DNA from 2 places in the Mumia sp. ZJ430 genome. Region 2 is predicted to be linked to the other one. Evidence: riboswitches for the same ligand, from Rfam matches in the RefSeq annotation. Region 2 holds a riboswitch; the other holds the start of a gene.
What was found. Region 2 has a riboswitch for thiamine pyrophosphate ahead of HCT63_RS15365 (ECF transporter S component). Riboswitches for the same ligand answer to the same signal wherever they lie in the genome.
Positions count from the first base shown of each region.

Region 1 (7,876 bases), on a different contig from region 2:
AAGACGTTCTGGGGAGGGCTGCGCATCGGGTGGATCCGCGCACCGCATGCGGTCGTCCCACGACTCGTCGCGGCGCGCGAGACGTTCGACATCGGGACGCCGGTGCTCGAGCAGCTGGCGGTCGCCGAGCTGCTGCGCGTCCGCGAGGAGCTGCTCGACGGCCGGCGCGAACGGCTCCGCGCACGGCGCGAGGAGCTCACCGCGGCGCTGCGCGAGCGCCTTCCGGACTGGGGGCTCAACTCCCCCGTCGGTGGCCTGTCGCTGTGGATCCGCCTGCCCTCGCGTGCGTCGAGCCGCCTCGCGGTCGCTGCGGAAGCGCATGACCTGCTGCTCACTGCGGGGCCACGGTTCTTCCCCGACGGGGGCGGCGAGACCTCGCTGCGGCTCCCGTACGCCCGCACCGCCGAGCACCTCGCGGACGCCGTCGACCGCCTCGCGCTCGCGTGGGAGACGGTGCTCGCTGGCCGCGCGACACCGACGGCACCGCCTCGCCGCCGCCCCGCGCTGACGGCGTAGTCGGTGTCACGATCGGCTATGCGCCGGACATGAAGTGACGTGATGAACCCCGACCCGGCTCGCGAGGAGCGCTTTCGCGAGCTCTACGCCGCCCACTTCGACGCGCTCCTCGCGTACGCCGTACGCCGCACGCGTCACCCTGACGATGCTGCCGACCTCGTCGCGGAGACGTTCCTCGTCGCCTGGCGGCGCATGGACACGATGCCGGCCGGGGAGGACAGCCGCCTGTGGCTGTACGTGGTCGCCCGCCACGTCCGCTCCAACGCCGAACGCAGCGGGCGGCGCCGCGAGCGCCTCGGCGAGCGACTGCGTCAGCAGCTGACGGACGCGTTCACTCCCGACCCTGCCAACCATGTCACCGAGCGCGCAGCCGTACGCGCTGCCCTGCAACGACTGGCAGCAGGCGACCGCGAGCTCCTGATGCTGTCGGCATGGGAGGGTCTCGAGCCCCGCGAGATCGCCCACGTCCTCGACATCAGCCCCACCGCCGTACGGACCCGTCTGTCGCGCGCCCGCCGAAGGCTCCGCGATGCCCTCGGTGACGCCGACCCCGTTGCCGGACACGAGATGAGCATCCGCACCGTACCCAGTCCCGAGGAGGGATCATGAACGACAACGACTTCGACCTCGACCGTCTGCTGGGCGCCGCCGACCCGTACGTCGACACCGCGCTGCTTGATCTGCACGGAGCCGACCGCGCGCTCCTGGAGGAGATCGTGACCGCCGATCCGCAGCAGTCACAACGGTCACAGCGATCCCGGCGGCTGCCGCTGGCGGGGGTGGTCGCGACTGCCGCCGTCCTCACCGCCGCCCTGGTGGTCCCCGCCTGGGTGGGCTCGGGCGGCGATCCGGAGACGACACCGGCCGCACCTCCGAGTTCCTCCGAGCCGCCCGTGGTCACGGCCCCCGTCACCTACGCTGCTGCCGTCGTGGAGGTCGCCCGCCGCCAGCCGCGCCTGCTGATCGGCGAGCCCGGCTGGAAAGCGGCCCACGTCTACGGGTTCCGCGCCGACGAGGGCACGATCGTCTTCGCGAACGGCGAGCGCGAGCTCGACATGACGTGGTACCCCGCCGACAGTTACGACGGCTACTACGAGGATCGGCTCGACGTCTCCGAGCCGACGCCGTTCTCGATCGACGGGCAGGAAGGCAGTGAGTTCCGGTACTCGTCCAAGGACATCGCCGTGATGCTCCGACCGTCCGGCGGCACGTTCTCCGAGATCCGCACGGGCATCGCCGGGTGGAAGGACCGTGCAGAGATCGCCGCGGTCCTGCGCACCATACGAGCAGTCTCGGTCGAGGAGTGGCTCGCGGCGATGCCGCCCGAGATCGTCACACCCGACAAGGCGTCAAAGGTGGTCGGCGAGCTCCTCACCGGGGTGCCCATCCCGCCGGGTCTCGACCGTGCGGCGCTCGACGACCTCGGCACGAACGACCGCTACCAGCTCAGCGCCCAGGTGCTCGAGCCGGTCGTGTGCGGCTGGGTCCGCGAGCTCCAGCGCGCCGAAGAGGCCGGAGACGCTCCTGCGAGGAAGGTCGCGGCCGACGCGCTGGCGAGCGGGCGCGACTGGCCGCTCCTCGCGCCGATGGACGCCGAGGGCGAGTACGCCGACGGGGTGCGGGCGGTGGCCGACGCCGTCGCAGAGGGCGTCCAGACGATCAAGATCCGCGAGATGTCCGGCTGTCAGTGAAGGCTCGCGGGCGCGGGGAGGTCAGGCCGTCGGCCAGGTCTCTCCGCGCCAGGAGGCGTCCCAGAACATCCACTCGAACCGCGTCGCCCGGGCGTACGCGGCAAGCATCTCCGTACGGCGCTCGGGCGTCGCCGCCTCTGCGAGGCGATCGGTCCACCCCTCTGCACGTGTGACGGCGGCGTCGAAGGCGGGGTCGGAGTAGGTGTCGATCCAAGCGCGGTACGGATGCGCCGGATCGGTCGCCTGCGCAGCGATCGCGCGCCCCACCTCCAGATAGACGCGGAAGCAGGGCAGCACTCCCGCAAGCCCGACCTCGACCGGCGCGTACGCGGCATCCGCGAGCAGCGTGCCGGCATACGCCCGACAGGTCGGCGTCGGCTCAGCGGCGTCCGGGCCGTCAGGATCGAGTCCGCGGGGCACGAGGAACTCCTCATGCATCAGCCGCTCTGCCTCGACCGCCTCGGCAGCCGCATGTGCGAGCCCCGCCGACAGCGCCGGATCGCCCGCACGCGCCGCCAGCATCGCGAGCGTGCTGCCGTATGACGTCAAGTAGTGGGCGTCGTCGAGCAGATAGCGCGCGAACACGTCCTCCGGCAGCGTGCCGTCCGCCAGTCCCGCGACGAACGGGTGCGCGAGGATCGCGTCGTACCAGCCGGCGACGTGCTTCCACGCCTCGTCGGAGAACGTCATCCGCGTGTCCTCCACAGGTGGTCGATCGGGCCGTGACCGTGCCCGACGGAGTGCGTCTCACCGCTGCGCAGCGCACCGGTGAGATAGTCCTTGGCCATCGCGACGGCGTCCCGCAACGGCATCCCGAGCGCGAGCCCGGAGGCGATCGCCGACGACAACGAGCACCCGGTGCCGTGCGTGTTCGGGGTGTCGATGCGCGGCGCCGCGTACGACCGCACACCCTCGGCGTCAGCCAGCACGTCCACGCTCTCGGCGCCGCCGAGGTGGCCGCCCTTGACCAGCACCGCCGCGGCGCCTCTCTCCCGCAGGGCGAGCGCCGCCGCCCCGAGGCCAGCGACGTCGGCCGCCTCCTCAGCTCCCACGAGCACCGCCGCCTCGGGCACGTTGGGCGTGACGACCGCGACCAGCGGCAGGAGTGTCGTCCGGATCGCGTCGATCGTGTCGACGGGGACCAGCCGGTCACCCGAAGTCGCCACCATCACCGGGTCGAGCACGACCGGCAGGTCAGCGGTACGGAGCACCTCCGCCACCGCAACGACCACGTCGGCGGTCCCGAGCATGCCGATCTTGATCGCGCCCACCTCGAGGTCGTCGAGGACCGCCCGGACCTGGTCTGCCACGAAGTCCGGCGGCACGGCGTGGATGCCGGTGACGCCACGGGTGTTCTGGACGGTCAGCGCCGTCAACGCCGCGGCCCCGTACACGCCCAGGGCGGACGCGGTCTTGAGGTCGGCCTGGATGCCCGCACCCCCCGACGGGTCGGAGCCGGCGATCGACAGCATGACGGGCACGGTGCTCACAGCTGGGCCTCCGGGCGGGCGGCGAGGGCGGTGTCGACGATGTCGCGCAGCGTACGGGCGGCTGCGCGCGGAGCGGGCGCCGCGCAGATCGCGGAGACGACGCAGATGCCGTCGGCGCCGGCGTCGATGACCGACGCGGCGTTCGACGCGGAGATGCCGCCGATCGCGACGAGCGGCAGGTCGGAGGGTACGAGGTCGCGCAGGCGGCGTACGCCGTCGAGTCCCCACGGCGCCGTCGTGTCGGTCTTCGTCGGCGTCGGCCACACCGGGCTCACCGCGAGATAGCTGCACGCGGCGAGAGCCTCCTCGTCGTCGAGCTGCTCGACGCGGTGCAGCGACCACCCGACCACGACGTCGTCGCCGAGCACCTCCCGCACTCGGGCGGGGTGGAGGTCGTCCGGGCCCACGTGGAGACCGGCACCAGGGACAGCACGCGCCGCCGAGAGGTCGTCGTTGAGGACGAACGACGCCCGGGCACCGACCCGCTCGGCGATCCGTGCCGCGAGTCGGACGCGGTCGTCGGTCGTCGCTGCCTTGTCGCGGAGCTGGACGGTCGTCACTCCTCCGTCGACCGCGTCAGCGACGACGTCGACGAGGTCAGCGCGGCCAGGCACCGCCCCGGTGACGAGATAGAGACGGACGTCTCCAGCCGGGCCGACCATCAGCGCGCGACGACCTCGGCGACCGCGTCGGACGACAGCGTGGACAGCGCGTCCAGCAGCCGCCAGCGCAGCGAGCCGGGCCCCTCGGCGAGCGGCGCGGCCTGCTCGACCGCGGCCGTCAGGATCGCCAGCGCACTCGCCGACGCCTCGAACGCGTCGTCGTGCACCGCGCACGCCGCACCAACCAGGGCGCTCGCCGAGCACCCGAGCGCCGTGATCATCGGCGCCCTCGCGTCGCCGCCGCGGATCTCGGCCGTACGGGTGCCGTCGGTGACGATGTCGACGGCGCCGGTCATCGCGACCACGGTCTCGAGCTTGGAGGCCAGCGCCTCGGCGTCCGTACGCACGTCGGCGGTGTCGGCATCAGCGTCGACCCCGCGCCCGGCGCCCGTCGATGTCGCGATCGCGAGGATCTCGCTCGCGTTGCCCCGGATCACGGTCGGCCGGTGCTCGATCAGGGCGGCGACGGACTCGCGCCGGTAGGCGGTGGCACCGACCGCGACCGGGTCGAGGATCCAGGGCTTGCCGGAGGCCGAGGCAACCTCGACCGCGGCGAGCATGCCGTCGACCCATGGCGGGGAGAGCGTGCCGATGTTGGCGACGACGGCCTGGGCGATGCCGGCGAACTCACCGGCCTCGCGGGCGTCATGGACCATCGCCGGCGACGCGCCTGCGGCGTTCAGCAGGTTCGCGGCGATGTCCATCGACACATAGTTCGTGATGACCTGCACCAGCGGGCCCTGCGCCCGGAGCTGGTCGTGGACGTGGGCAGCAGTACGTGGATCGAGCATCAGGCTCCCTCTCGCCGGTATGACCCGGATCAGGTTCGGCGGGTGTGTTCTCAGCCCTTCGGGCACCCCGGCCTTGCAACTGCTGGCGACGATAACAGAACGTGCCCGAGACCCTTCCGCGACGCCGCCTCGACCGCTAGCGTGCGGGCAACCCACCCGACTCCTTCCCCCGAGGGGTATGCATGGCTCCCGCCCGTCGCGTCCGCCGCGCGTGGCGCCGCGGAGGGGTGCGCGAGGTCTACCTCGCGTCCCGCCGTTGGCTCGCCCGCCTCATCTATCCAGGAGACATCCCTCCGCCCCGCCAACGACGACGGCGGTGAGCCAGGTCCCACGCCGGTGATGCGCGTGGGACCGGACTCACCGCCGGTCGGAACGTACGAGGGTCAGCGCGCTGCGGTGCCCTCGGTGTAGTCGTCGTCGGCGCTCTTGACCCACGACATGAGCTTGCGCAGCTCGCGGCCTGTGGCCTCGATCGGGTGCTGCTCGCCCTCGGCACGGAGCTTCTTGAACTCCGGCGCACCGGCGTCCTGGTCGGCGATGAAGCGCTCGGCGAACGCGCCGTTCTTGATGTCGTCCAGGACGGCCTTCATGTTGTCCTTGACACGCGCGTCGACGACCCGCGGGCCCGACACGTAGTCGCCGTACTCGGCGGTGTCGGAGACCGACCAACGCTGCTTGGCGATGCCGCCCTCGTACATGAGGTCGACGATCAGCTTCAGCTCGTGGAGGCACTCGAAGTAGGCGACCTCCGGCTGGTAGCCAGCCTCGGTCAGCGTCTCGAAGCCCGCCTGGACCAGCGCGGACACGCCGCCGCAGAGGACGGCCTGCTCGCCGAAGAGATCGGTCTCGGTCTCCTCGGTGAAGGTCGTCTTGATGCCGCCGGCGCGCAGGCCGCCGATCGCCTTGGCGTACGAGAGGACCAGCGGCCAGGCGTTGCCGGTCGCGTCCTGCTCGACGGCGACGAGCACGGGGACACCGCGACCCTCGACGTACTCGCGGCGGACCAGGTGACCGGGGCCCTTCGGCGCGATCATGCCGACGTCGACACCGGCCGGCGGCTTCACGTAGCCGTAGCGGATGTTGAAGCCGTGGCCGAAGATCAGCGCGTCGCCGTCGTTGAGGTTCGGCTCGATGGCCTCGGCATACAGCGAGCGCTGGGCCGGGTCTGGTGCGAGGACGACGATGACGTCGGCCTCGGCGACGGCCTCGGCGGGCGTGAGGACACGCAGGCCCTCGGCCTCGGCCTTGGCGCGGCTCTTCGATCCCTCGGGCAGGCCGACGCGGACGTCGACGCCGGAGTCGCGCAGCGACAGCGCGTGGGCGTGGCCCTGGCTGCCGTAGCCGAGGACGGCCACGCTGCGGCCTTGGATCACGCCCAGGTCGGCGTCGTCATCGTAGAACAGCTCAGGCACGGGGTAACTCCTTCTTGGTGGTGCCGAGTGACACCTGTCGGTGCCGGTGGTTGAGTCAGGTGCGGCCGTGGGTACGACCGTACGCTCAGGCGGTCTGGCTGGACCCGCCGGGGACAGCGCGCAGAGTGCGGTCGGTGATCGACCGCCCGCCGCGGCCGATCGCGACCCGCCCGGACTGGGCGATCTCGCGGATGCCGAACGGCTCGAGCACCCTCAGCATCGCTGAGAGCTTGCCCGGGTCGCCCGTCGCTTCGATGGTGACGGCGTCGACCGCCACGTCGACGACCTTCGCCCGGAACAGCTGGACGGTCTCGAGGACCTGCCCGCGGGTCTGGCCGTCGGCGCGGACCTTGATCAGCATCAGCTCGCGCTCGACCGCCACGGACGGCTCGAGCTCGACGATCTTGAGCACGTTCACGAGCTTGTTGAGCTGCTTGGTGACCTGCTCGAGCGGCAGCTCGTCGACGTTCACGACGATCGTCATGCGCGAGATCTCGGGGATCTCGGTCTGCCCGACCGCGAGCGACTCGATGTTGAAGCCGCGACGCATGAACAGGCTCGCGACGCGGGCGAGGACACCGGGGGTGTTCTCGACCAGGACTGACAGGGTGTGCTTGCTCATCAGGTCAGAGCTCCTCGTCGCCGAAGTCGGGCGCCATGTCGCGCGCGATCTGGATCAGGTCGTTGCTGACGCCGGCCGGAACCATCGGCCACACCATCGCGTCGCGGTGGACCACGAAGTCGATGACGACGGGCACGTCGGTGATCGACATCGCCTTCGCGATCACGTCGTCGAGGTCGTCGGGGCTCTCGCAGCGCAGACCCACGCACCCGTACGCGTCGGCGAGCTTGACGAAGTCGGGGATCCGGGCGGCGTCCGGGCCGGTCTGCAGGTCGGTGTTGGAGTAGCGGCCCTCATAGAAGAGGGTCTGCCACTGCCGCACCATGCCGAGCGACGAGTTGTTGATGATCGCGACCTTGATCGGGATGCCCTCGAGCGCGCAGGTGGCAAGCTCCTGGTTGGTCATCTGGAAGCACCCGTCGCCGTCGATCGCCCACACGACCTCGCCCGGTCGAGCGACCTGGGCACCCATCGCCGCGGGGACGGAGAAACCCATGGTGCCCATGCCGCCGGAGTTGATCCAGCGGGCGGGACGCTCGTGGCCGATGAAGTTGGCGGCCCACATCTGGTGCTGGCCGACGCCGGCGGTGTACGTGGCGTCCGGGCCGGCGATCTCGCCGATGCGCTGGATCACCCGCTGCGGCGACATCGAGCCGTCGGTGGGCTCGTCGTACCCCAGCGGCCAGCGCTGC
Region 1 covers NZ_JAAHFK010000002.1:762,022-769,897, forward strand. Annotated here, with positions in the region: gene HCT63_RS10185 (PLP-dependent aminotransferase family protein) at 1-516, shown strand, start outside; gene HCT63_RS10190 (RNA polymerase sigma factor) at 559-1,125, shown strand; gene HCT63_RS10195 (hypothetical protein) at 1,122-2,207, shown strand; gene HCT63_RS10200 (TenA family protein) at 2,229-2,897, opposite strand; gene thiD (bifunctional hydroxymethylpyrimidine kinase/phosphomethylpyrimidine kinase) at 2,894-3,697, opposite strand; gene thiE (thiamine phosphate synthase) at 3,694-4,359, opposite strand; gene thiM (hydroxyethylthiazole kinase) at 4,359-5,150, opposite strand; TPP riboswitch at 5,139-5,230, opposite strand; gene ilvC (ketol-acid reductoisomerase) at 5,534-6,562, opposite strand; gene ilvN (acetolactate synthase small subunit) at 6,648-7,184, opposite strand; gene HCT63_RS10230 (acetolactate synthase large subunit) at 7,189-7,876, opposite strand, start outside.
Region 1: it holds a riboswitch for thiamine pyrophosphate, as region 2 does, so the genes downstream of both, thiM (hydroxyethylthiazole kinase) here and HCT63_RS15365 (ECF transporter S component) in region 2, are expected to answer to the same signal.

Region 2 (7,876 bases):
CGGCTCTTCCTCGCCGAGCAGCACGTCCGCACGATCGACACCGCCGCCGCACCGCTGCGACTCGCCCCCAGCGCCTTCGCGGTGGGTGCCTTCGAGGTGGGCGGTGTCGAGAGCCGGCTCACGGCGGTCTGGTCGCTGATGTACCACACCCGCCACCTCGTCGGAGCGGTCGAGCACGCGATCAGTGCAGGCGTCAGCACGACGGCCGAGGACTGGCGCGACCTCGGCGGCGCCACCAGTGAGAACGTCACCGCACTGACGACCGCGCTGAGCGGGAGCCTCCCAGGACGGGTCAACCCCGTCGTCACCGGCGACGACGGGCAGGAGGAAGACGGGCTGACGCCTGCGGCCTCCCGCGCCACGAAGGACGTCCTGCGCGAGCTCCAGCTGGTCAACCAGACGGTGCTGGCGCTCACCGAGGACATCTCACCCGGCGCCGTCAACGCCGCAGACAAGGGCGACGCCGTCCGCCTCTGAGGTGCGCGACACCCGACGCGCACCCTCGGTGAAGCCGCACTATGGTCGAATGATGACCACTGGGGCACGGCCGGCGTACCTGAAGGGTGCGTCGATCGCGCTCGTCTTCGTCGGCGGGGTCATCGGCGTAGCGGCACGCGAGGGCTTCATGCTCGCCGTTCCGAACGAGGACAACATCCCCATAGTCGTCCCGATCGTGAACATTCTCGGCGCGTTCGTGCTCGGCTACCTGTACGAGGCACTCACCCGTACCGCCCCTGGTCCGGAGTTGACCTCACGGCTCAAGCTGCTCATCGGCACCGGGTTCTGCGGCGGCCTCACGACCTACAGCTCGCTCGCGACGGACACCGCCGTGCTCTTCGACGACGACCGGGCCGGCATCGGCATCCTGTACGCCGTGGGGACGGTCGTCATCGGCGCGGGCGCGACGTTCGCCGGCATCGCGCTCGCGTCGACCCTTCACGAACGCAAGAGCGAGGGGACGGGGTCCGGCACATGACGTTCGCACTCTTCCTCCTGATGATCGTCTCCGGCGGGCTCGGCGCCACCGTGCGCTACGTGGTCGACGCGATGATCAAGGCCAAGACCACCCACTCGAAGTTCCCCTGGTCGACCGCGATCATCAACCTGACCGGCTCGCTCGTCCTGGGCTTCCTCACCGGCCTGGTCGTGAGCAACATCGCCTCGACCGACGTCAGCGCCGTCATCGGCACGGGATTCCTCGGCGGGTACACGACCTTCAGCACCGCCAGCTACGAGACCGTCACCTTGATCCGCGAGAAGCGCTGGGGGCTCGCCGTCGCGTACGGGTTCGGGATCCTGGCGGCCGCCGTCGCGCTGGCGGTCCTCGGCTACGTGTGGGGCAAGAGCCTCTAGGAAGCGCGCGGCTACTCGGCGAAGATCGCGAGCGTCCGCGCGACACAGACGGGCTTGTCGACGCCCTCGGCCTCGACGGTGAACTCGACCGTGACCCGCTGGCCGAGCGCGACGGGGACGATCTCGATGAGCTTCGCCCGCCCTCGGACCTTGGAGCCGACTGGCAGCGGCGCCGGGAAACGGACCTTGTCAGAGCCGTAGTTGACGCCCATCTTCACGCTCTCGACCTTGTAGGTCTCGGCCGACAGCTTCGGGATCAACGACACCGTGAGGTAGCCGTGCGCGATGGTCCGACCGAATGGCCCCTGTGCGGCCTTCTCCGGGTCGACGTGGATCCACTGGTGGTCGCCGGTCGCCTCGGCGAAGAGGTTGACCTGCTCCTGAGTGACCTCGTGCCAGTCACTGACGCCGAGCTCCTCGCCCGTGCACGACGCGAGCTCGGCGAGGTTCTTGAAGGTGCGCATCCGGAATCCTCCGTACTAAGCGATCGCTTACGGCACGCCGATCCTAGAGTGCCGCCGTGATGTGCGGCACACCGGCCGTCTCACCGTACGAACCACGGGACCGCGGCGAGGAGGACACCGAGCGCGAGCAGGCCGGAGTCTGCAGGCGTCCACGGCGCAGGCTCGGCCCACGTACGGGTCTGCGCGCCGGCGAACCCGCGTGCATCCATCGCCACCGACATCCGCGCGGCGTCACGCAGCGCGCTGACCAGCAGCCCGAACGCGAGCGACACCGCGTGCCGCGCACGAGAGAGCGGGTTGCGGGTCGGCCCGTACCCACGCGCACGTCGCGTTCGGTCGAGCTGTCCCCACGTCTCGCGCAGGGCACCGAAGCGCTGCATCGCCGCGGCGAACGCAACCACCGGCCGCGCCGGCATCCTCAGCCGCTGCCCGAGCTGGTCGGCGAGCCTCGAGGGGTCGACGAAGGCGGCCAGCACCGCTCCTGGCAGAGCGAGGACGACGATCCTGAGACCGGCTGTCAGTGCGACCTCGACGTCGCGGCCGCCAAGCCACCACGTCGACCACACCAGCGAGACCGACGCCACGGCGATCGCCGTGAACCGCGCCAGCGCGAACCGCGGCGACGGCAGCAGCACCGCGCCCGCGAGCACGTAGGCACCCAGGGCCACGACGGCCGTACGAAGGTCGTGTACGGCGAACGACGCCACGATCGCGAGCATGCCCACGGCCAGCAGAACCAAGGGGTTCGCGGCGGGGACGAGGCGTCTCATCGCGCGTCCTCCGCAGTCCTGGCCGGCTCGGCGTTGCGTCCGCCCGCGAGTCGCACCAGGTGATCCGCGCGGGCCGCGAGCACGCCGTCGTGGCTCGCCGCGGCAACTGCCGCGCCTTCCCGGGCCGCCGCGAGCATCCAGCCGGCGACCGCTGCCCAGGTCCCACGGTCCTGCCCGACCGTGGGTTCGTCGAGCAGGAGGACGGGCGGTCGGTGGGCGAGCGCGGCGGCGAGGGCGAGCCGGCGCTGCTCGCCACCGGACAGCCGGTACGGGTTCACCTCGGCCAACGACTCGAGACCGAGGTGCGCGAGCACCGCGTCGACGTCGACCACTGCCCCGACCTGCCGAGACGTCGCCGCGACCTCGTCGCGGACCCGGGTCGTCAAGAATCCGTGCTCGGGATTCTGAGGGACCCACCCGACGACCGCGGCGAGCGCACGAGAGCGCATCCGGTGTGGGGGCACGCCCAGTCCTCGCACCTCCCCCGAGGTCGGGCGCTGCAGTCCGCCGAGCGTCGCGAGCAACGTCGACTTGCCGGCACCGCTCGGCCCACCGAGGACGGTGACGGCTCCCGGTACGAGCACGGCGTCGACCTCACGGAGGGCGGGTGTGCGCGTGGTCCCCCGGACGTCGCTGCGGCGAAGGTCGACGCTCAGCGCGACGGCCTCGAGGGTCGGCGCAGGATCGCGCGGCGTGACGAGGGCAGCCGGTGGCGGGGCCGCCACCGGCGCGGGCGCACCCGGCATCCACACCCCCGCCGACGCGAGGTCGTCACGCATCGTCTCCGCGAACGTCGCCGGATCGGTATCGGCGACCACCGCGCCGTCACGCCCGAGCACGACGACCCGGTCGACGTGGCCGAGCCACGCGGCGAGCCGGTGCTCGACGACGACGAGAGTCGCGCCGGTCTCGGCCACCACCTCGGCAACGCAGTGGCGTACGGCCTCGGCGTTGGCGTCATCGAGCATCGACGTCGGCTCGTCGAGGAGCAGGACGTCGGCCCGCGACGCGAGCACCCCGGCGAGCGCGGCACGTTGGAGCTCGCCGCCGGAGAGCGCCGAGGTCGGGTGCTGGATCCCGTACGGCAGCCGTACGGCCTCGAGGGCGGCGCGGACCCTCGGCCAGATCGCGTCGCGCGGCACGCGGGCGTTCTCCAGACCGAAGGCGACGTCGCGCCCGAGGCGATCGGCGACGCCAGCGTCCCCGGGGTTCTGGAGGAGCAGCCCGACGCGACCCACGGTCTCGACCTCGCCGAGCAGGTCACCGTCGGCGGCGGTCGCGAGCACCCCGGCGGCGGCGCGGAGCACCGTCGACTTGCCGGCGCCGGAGGGGCCCGCGAGAAGCACCCGCTCGCCGGGCTCGATCCGCAGGTCGAGATCGGCCACGACCGACGAACGCCGACCGAGCGGACGCCAGCCGAAGCCGCGGAGGGAGACCGAGCCGGTCACGCCTGTGCGGGGCTGGTCGCTGCCGCGCGCTCGTGGTGCTCGCGGCCCGGACCGAAGGCGTCGAGGGACCCGGTCGAGGCGAGCGCACGCACCAGCGCCCACCCACCGACGCCGGCGACGAGCGCACCCGAGACCACGAGGAACGCGAGGTAGGTGAGCTGGTAGCCGAACGACCAGTCCGCGTAGTACGCGAACCACTCGTACACGGCCTCACCCGCACCGGCCAACGCGCCTGCGAGCGCGGCCGCGACGACACCCCAGCGCCGATAGAGCAGGACCGCGAAGACGAGCTCGGCGCCGAACCCTTGGATCAGCCCCGAGACGACGACGGACATGCCCCACTGGTTGCCGAGCAGCGCCGACATCGTTGCCGCGACGAGCTCGGTGCCGACGGCGGCGCCGGGCTTGCGGACGACGAGACCGCCGACGACGCCGCCGAGCAGCCAGACGCCGCAGATGAGCCCCGAGCTCGGCGGAAACGCGAACAGCGCGGTGCCGCTGACCACGGCGAACAGCTGGTTCCAGCCCCAGAAGACCACGCCGAGCGCGACGCCGAGCATCGCCACGGTGACGAGGTCGACCGTGCGGTAGCGGGTGGTCGCGGACGCGCGAGAACGAATGGCCTCAGCCATGGATGACTCCCTTCGCCGGTGCTAACCGGTGCAGGTTCGGAGGGTCTGCGGCCTTTCCGCACTCTCAGCGCGCCGTGCCCGTAGGCACCCGCGCTCCCCTGTCGTGGGGTCGACTCTAGCCCCCCGCCTGCTCCGCGTACACCGCGTCTCGCGCACACTGCGTCAGCGGGCCGGCAGGACGAACGGCACCTCCTCGCCCCGCGCGAGGGTCACGAGGGGGTCGGAGAGGTCAGGTCAGCAGGCTGTCGCGGCCGAACATCGCAGCCGTCGCACGCGCGGACGGCGTCCCCAGATCCGGGTCTGCACCCGCGCCGATGAGGACCGACACCACCAGGTCCTCGCCCTTGAAGATGGCGCCGGCGAGCGGGCTCTGACCCCGGTCGTTGAGCCGGTTGACGTCCGCGCCGGCGTCGAGCAGCCGCTGCACGATGTCGGCGTGGCCGTGATAGGCCGCGAGCATCAGCAGCGTGTTGCCGCTGGAGTCGGTCAGCTCCACGGGGACTCCGGCGTCGACGTACGCCAGCAGCGTGTCGGCGTCGCCGTCGCGCGCCAGGTCGAACATCCGGTGCGCGAGCTCGACCACCGCCGGATCAGGGCGCGCGCTCTCGCTCATAACGGGGACCTTACCGGGCGATCCCTTCGATGCTCCCTCTCACGAAGTCGCCGAACTCCCGGTGCCCGTCGCGCGTGAGGTGCAGCCCGTCCTCGAGGTAGGCCAGGTCGAGCCCGACCGCCGAGACGTACGAGGCGCCGTGGGCCTCGGCCAGTCTGGCGAGGTCGGCGTCGACGTGATGCACACCCGCCTCACGGGCAGGGGCGACTGCCGGACCGACCACGACGACGGGCAGCCCCTCGACCGCACGCATCACCCGCGCGAAGCCTGCTCGTACGGCCTCCAGCGGCTGGTCGACGTCGTTGAGCCCACCTTGGACGAGCACGAGGTCGGCACCGCCGGCCACGGCGCGCGCGGCCCGCTCGGCGAACCACGAGCCCTCGCACGGGCTCGCGTACCGGCTGAAGCCCGACCCGGAGAACGCGTCGACGTGGACCTGGCCGGACAGCCGGGCGGTCCATGCGTCACCGGCATCGTCGAGCCCTCGGCCCGCCGACCACGAGTCACCGATCACGACGACCCGCTGGCCGACCGCGGACGGCACCGCCGCGCGGCGCGCCTCCGACTCCGCGGTGAACCGCTCGCACCGCGCGGCGTCGGCACGGCCCCCGCCGAGCTCCAGGAGCAGCACACCGCTCAGCAGCGTGAGCACGAGCACTGCCGCGACCCGCATCCGCCACGACGCGTCGAGCAGGCGCGGTCGGGCAGCACGGAGAACTCTCACGACTCCATGATCCCTCGCGCGCGGCCCTGAGGGGCCAGAACCGCGACGGTCAGGCCACGTAGACCTTGCGCAGCGTCTCGCGGACCTCCCACACCGTACGGTCGCCGGCGTACAGACGTGCGGCGACGCCGGGACGCAGCTCGAGAGCGCTGCCGTCCTCAAAGCGCACGGTTGCGTCTCCGGACAGCACGACGAACACCTCGTCGATCTCGGTGTCGCGCACGGCGCCCGCGGTGATCTCCCAGAGGCCGACCGAGAGGTCACCGAACGTCGCGAGTGCCGTCGACGCGACGGCCGGGGTCCCGTGCACGACGTCGGCCGGGTCGAGGGCGCCGGGCTGCAGGGGGTGCGCCTCGACGTCCCCAGACAGAAGCCGCGCGGCCGCCCATTCGCCCGTCACGAGTCGAACCCCAGGCCGACGGCGTCCATCGCCCGCAGCCACGCGTTGCGTACGCCCTCGTGGTGGTCGGCGCGATCGAGCGACCACCGCGTCAGGTTGATGCCGACCGCGGCGGCAGGCTCCGGCGGGAACGGCAGAGGCTTCTTGCGGACCATCTCGACCTCGGTCCGCGGCGTCCGCTCGCCGGCCAGCCGGTCGAGCATCACGTCGGCCGCGAAGTGGGTCGCGGCGACACCGAGTCCGGTGAAGCCGGCCGCGTACGCGACCCGCCCCTGCTTCGCGAGTCCGAAGAACGCGCAGAACCGCGTCGACGTGTCGATGGCGCCTGCCCACCGGTGGGTGAAGCCGATGCCCTCGAGCTGCGGGAACGTCGTGAGGAAGTGCGACGCGAGCGTCCGATAGGTCTCAGGCCGGTGCTCGTACGCCGATCGGACCTTGCCGCCGTAGTGGTAGACCGCGTCGTAGCCGCCGAACAGGATCCGGCCGTCCGCAGACTGCCGGTAGTAGTGGAACTGGTTCGCCATGTCGCTGACGCCCTGCCGGTTGTCCCAGCCGATCGCGTCGCGCTGGGCGGCGGTCAGCGGCTCGGTCATCAGCGCGTAGTCGTAGACCGGCACGGTGAACAGGTCGTACCGCGGGAGCAACGACGGGAACACGTTCGTCGCGAGCGCCACCCGGTCCGCCCGCACCGAACCGCGCGGCGTCCGTACGAGCACCGGCCCGCGGCGCCCGGACGTCTCCAGCGACTCGGCAGCGCTGTACTCGAAGATCTCGACGCCGAGACCCGCCGCGACGCGAGCGAGCTCCTTGGCGAGCTTCGCCGGGTGCAGCATCGCCGTCGAGTCGCGGTGCCAGACGCCGGCGAGGTACGTCGGGCTGTCGACCTGCGCCCGTACGGCGTCGGTGTCCAGGAATTCGCCGGACCCCTCCTCGAGCCACGCCACCTGGTGCGGTTCCACGGCGACGTCGAGCGACCCCGTGCGCTCCAGCTCGCAGTCGATGCCGAGCGCGTCGACCGCCTTGCACAGCGACTCGAGGTTGTCCTGCCCCAGCCGCTCGAGCGTGTCGTACTCGTCGGGCCAGCGTGACCGGCCGTTCTCCTCGCCGTGCGTGAGGCTCGCGTCGCAGAAGCCGCCGTTGCGCCCGGACGCGGCCCAGCCGACCGTCTGCGCCTCCAGGACGGCGACGCGCGTGCCAGGGTTGCGCAGCTTGGCCTTCACCGCCGTCCACAGGCCCGTGTAGCCGCCCCCGACGACGAGCAGGTCGGTCGTGTGCGCACCGGCCAGCGGCGGGTACGCGACGGTGTCACCGACGTCGTCGAGCCAGAAGCAGCCGTCGCGCGTCGCCTCGAGCGACGCGTCGACGATTGCTGCGGGCGGTGCGAGTCGCTCGAAGACGGTCGACCGCACCATGGCTAACGCGCCACGTGGGCGTCGCCGACGGACAGGGCCTCGTCGAGGATCCGCAGGCCG
Region 2 covers NZ_JAAHFK010000003.1:666,623-674,498, forward strand. Annotated here, with positions in the region: gene HCT63_RS15335 (FUSC family protein) at 1-477, shown strand, start outside; gene HCT63_RS15340 (CrcB family protein) at 530-976, shown strand; gene crcB (fluoride efflux transporter CrcB) at 973-1,353, shown strand; gene HCT63_RS15350 (MaoC family dehydratase) at 1,365-1,817, opposite strand; gene HCT63_RS15355 (energy-coupling factor transporter transmembrane component T) at 1,898-2,587, opposite strand; gene HCT63_RS15360 (ABC transporter ATP-binding protein) at 2,584-4,035, opposite strand; gene HCT63_RS15365 (ECF transporter S component) at 4,032-4,667, opposite strand; TPP riboswitch at 4,658-4,777, opposite strand; gene HCT63_RS15370 (ankyrin repeat domain-containing protein) at 4,897-5,280, opposite strand; gene HCT63_RS15375 (SGNH/GDSL hydrolase family protein) at 5,291-6,004, opposite strand; gene HCT63_RS15380 (cupin domain-containing protein) at 6,054-6,404, opposite strand; gene HCT63_RS15385 (FAD-dependent oxidoreductase) at 6,401-7,816, opposite strand; gene HCT63_RS15390 (aspartate aminotransferase family protein) at 7,819-7,876, opposite strand, start outside.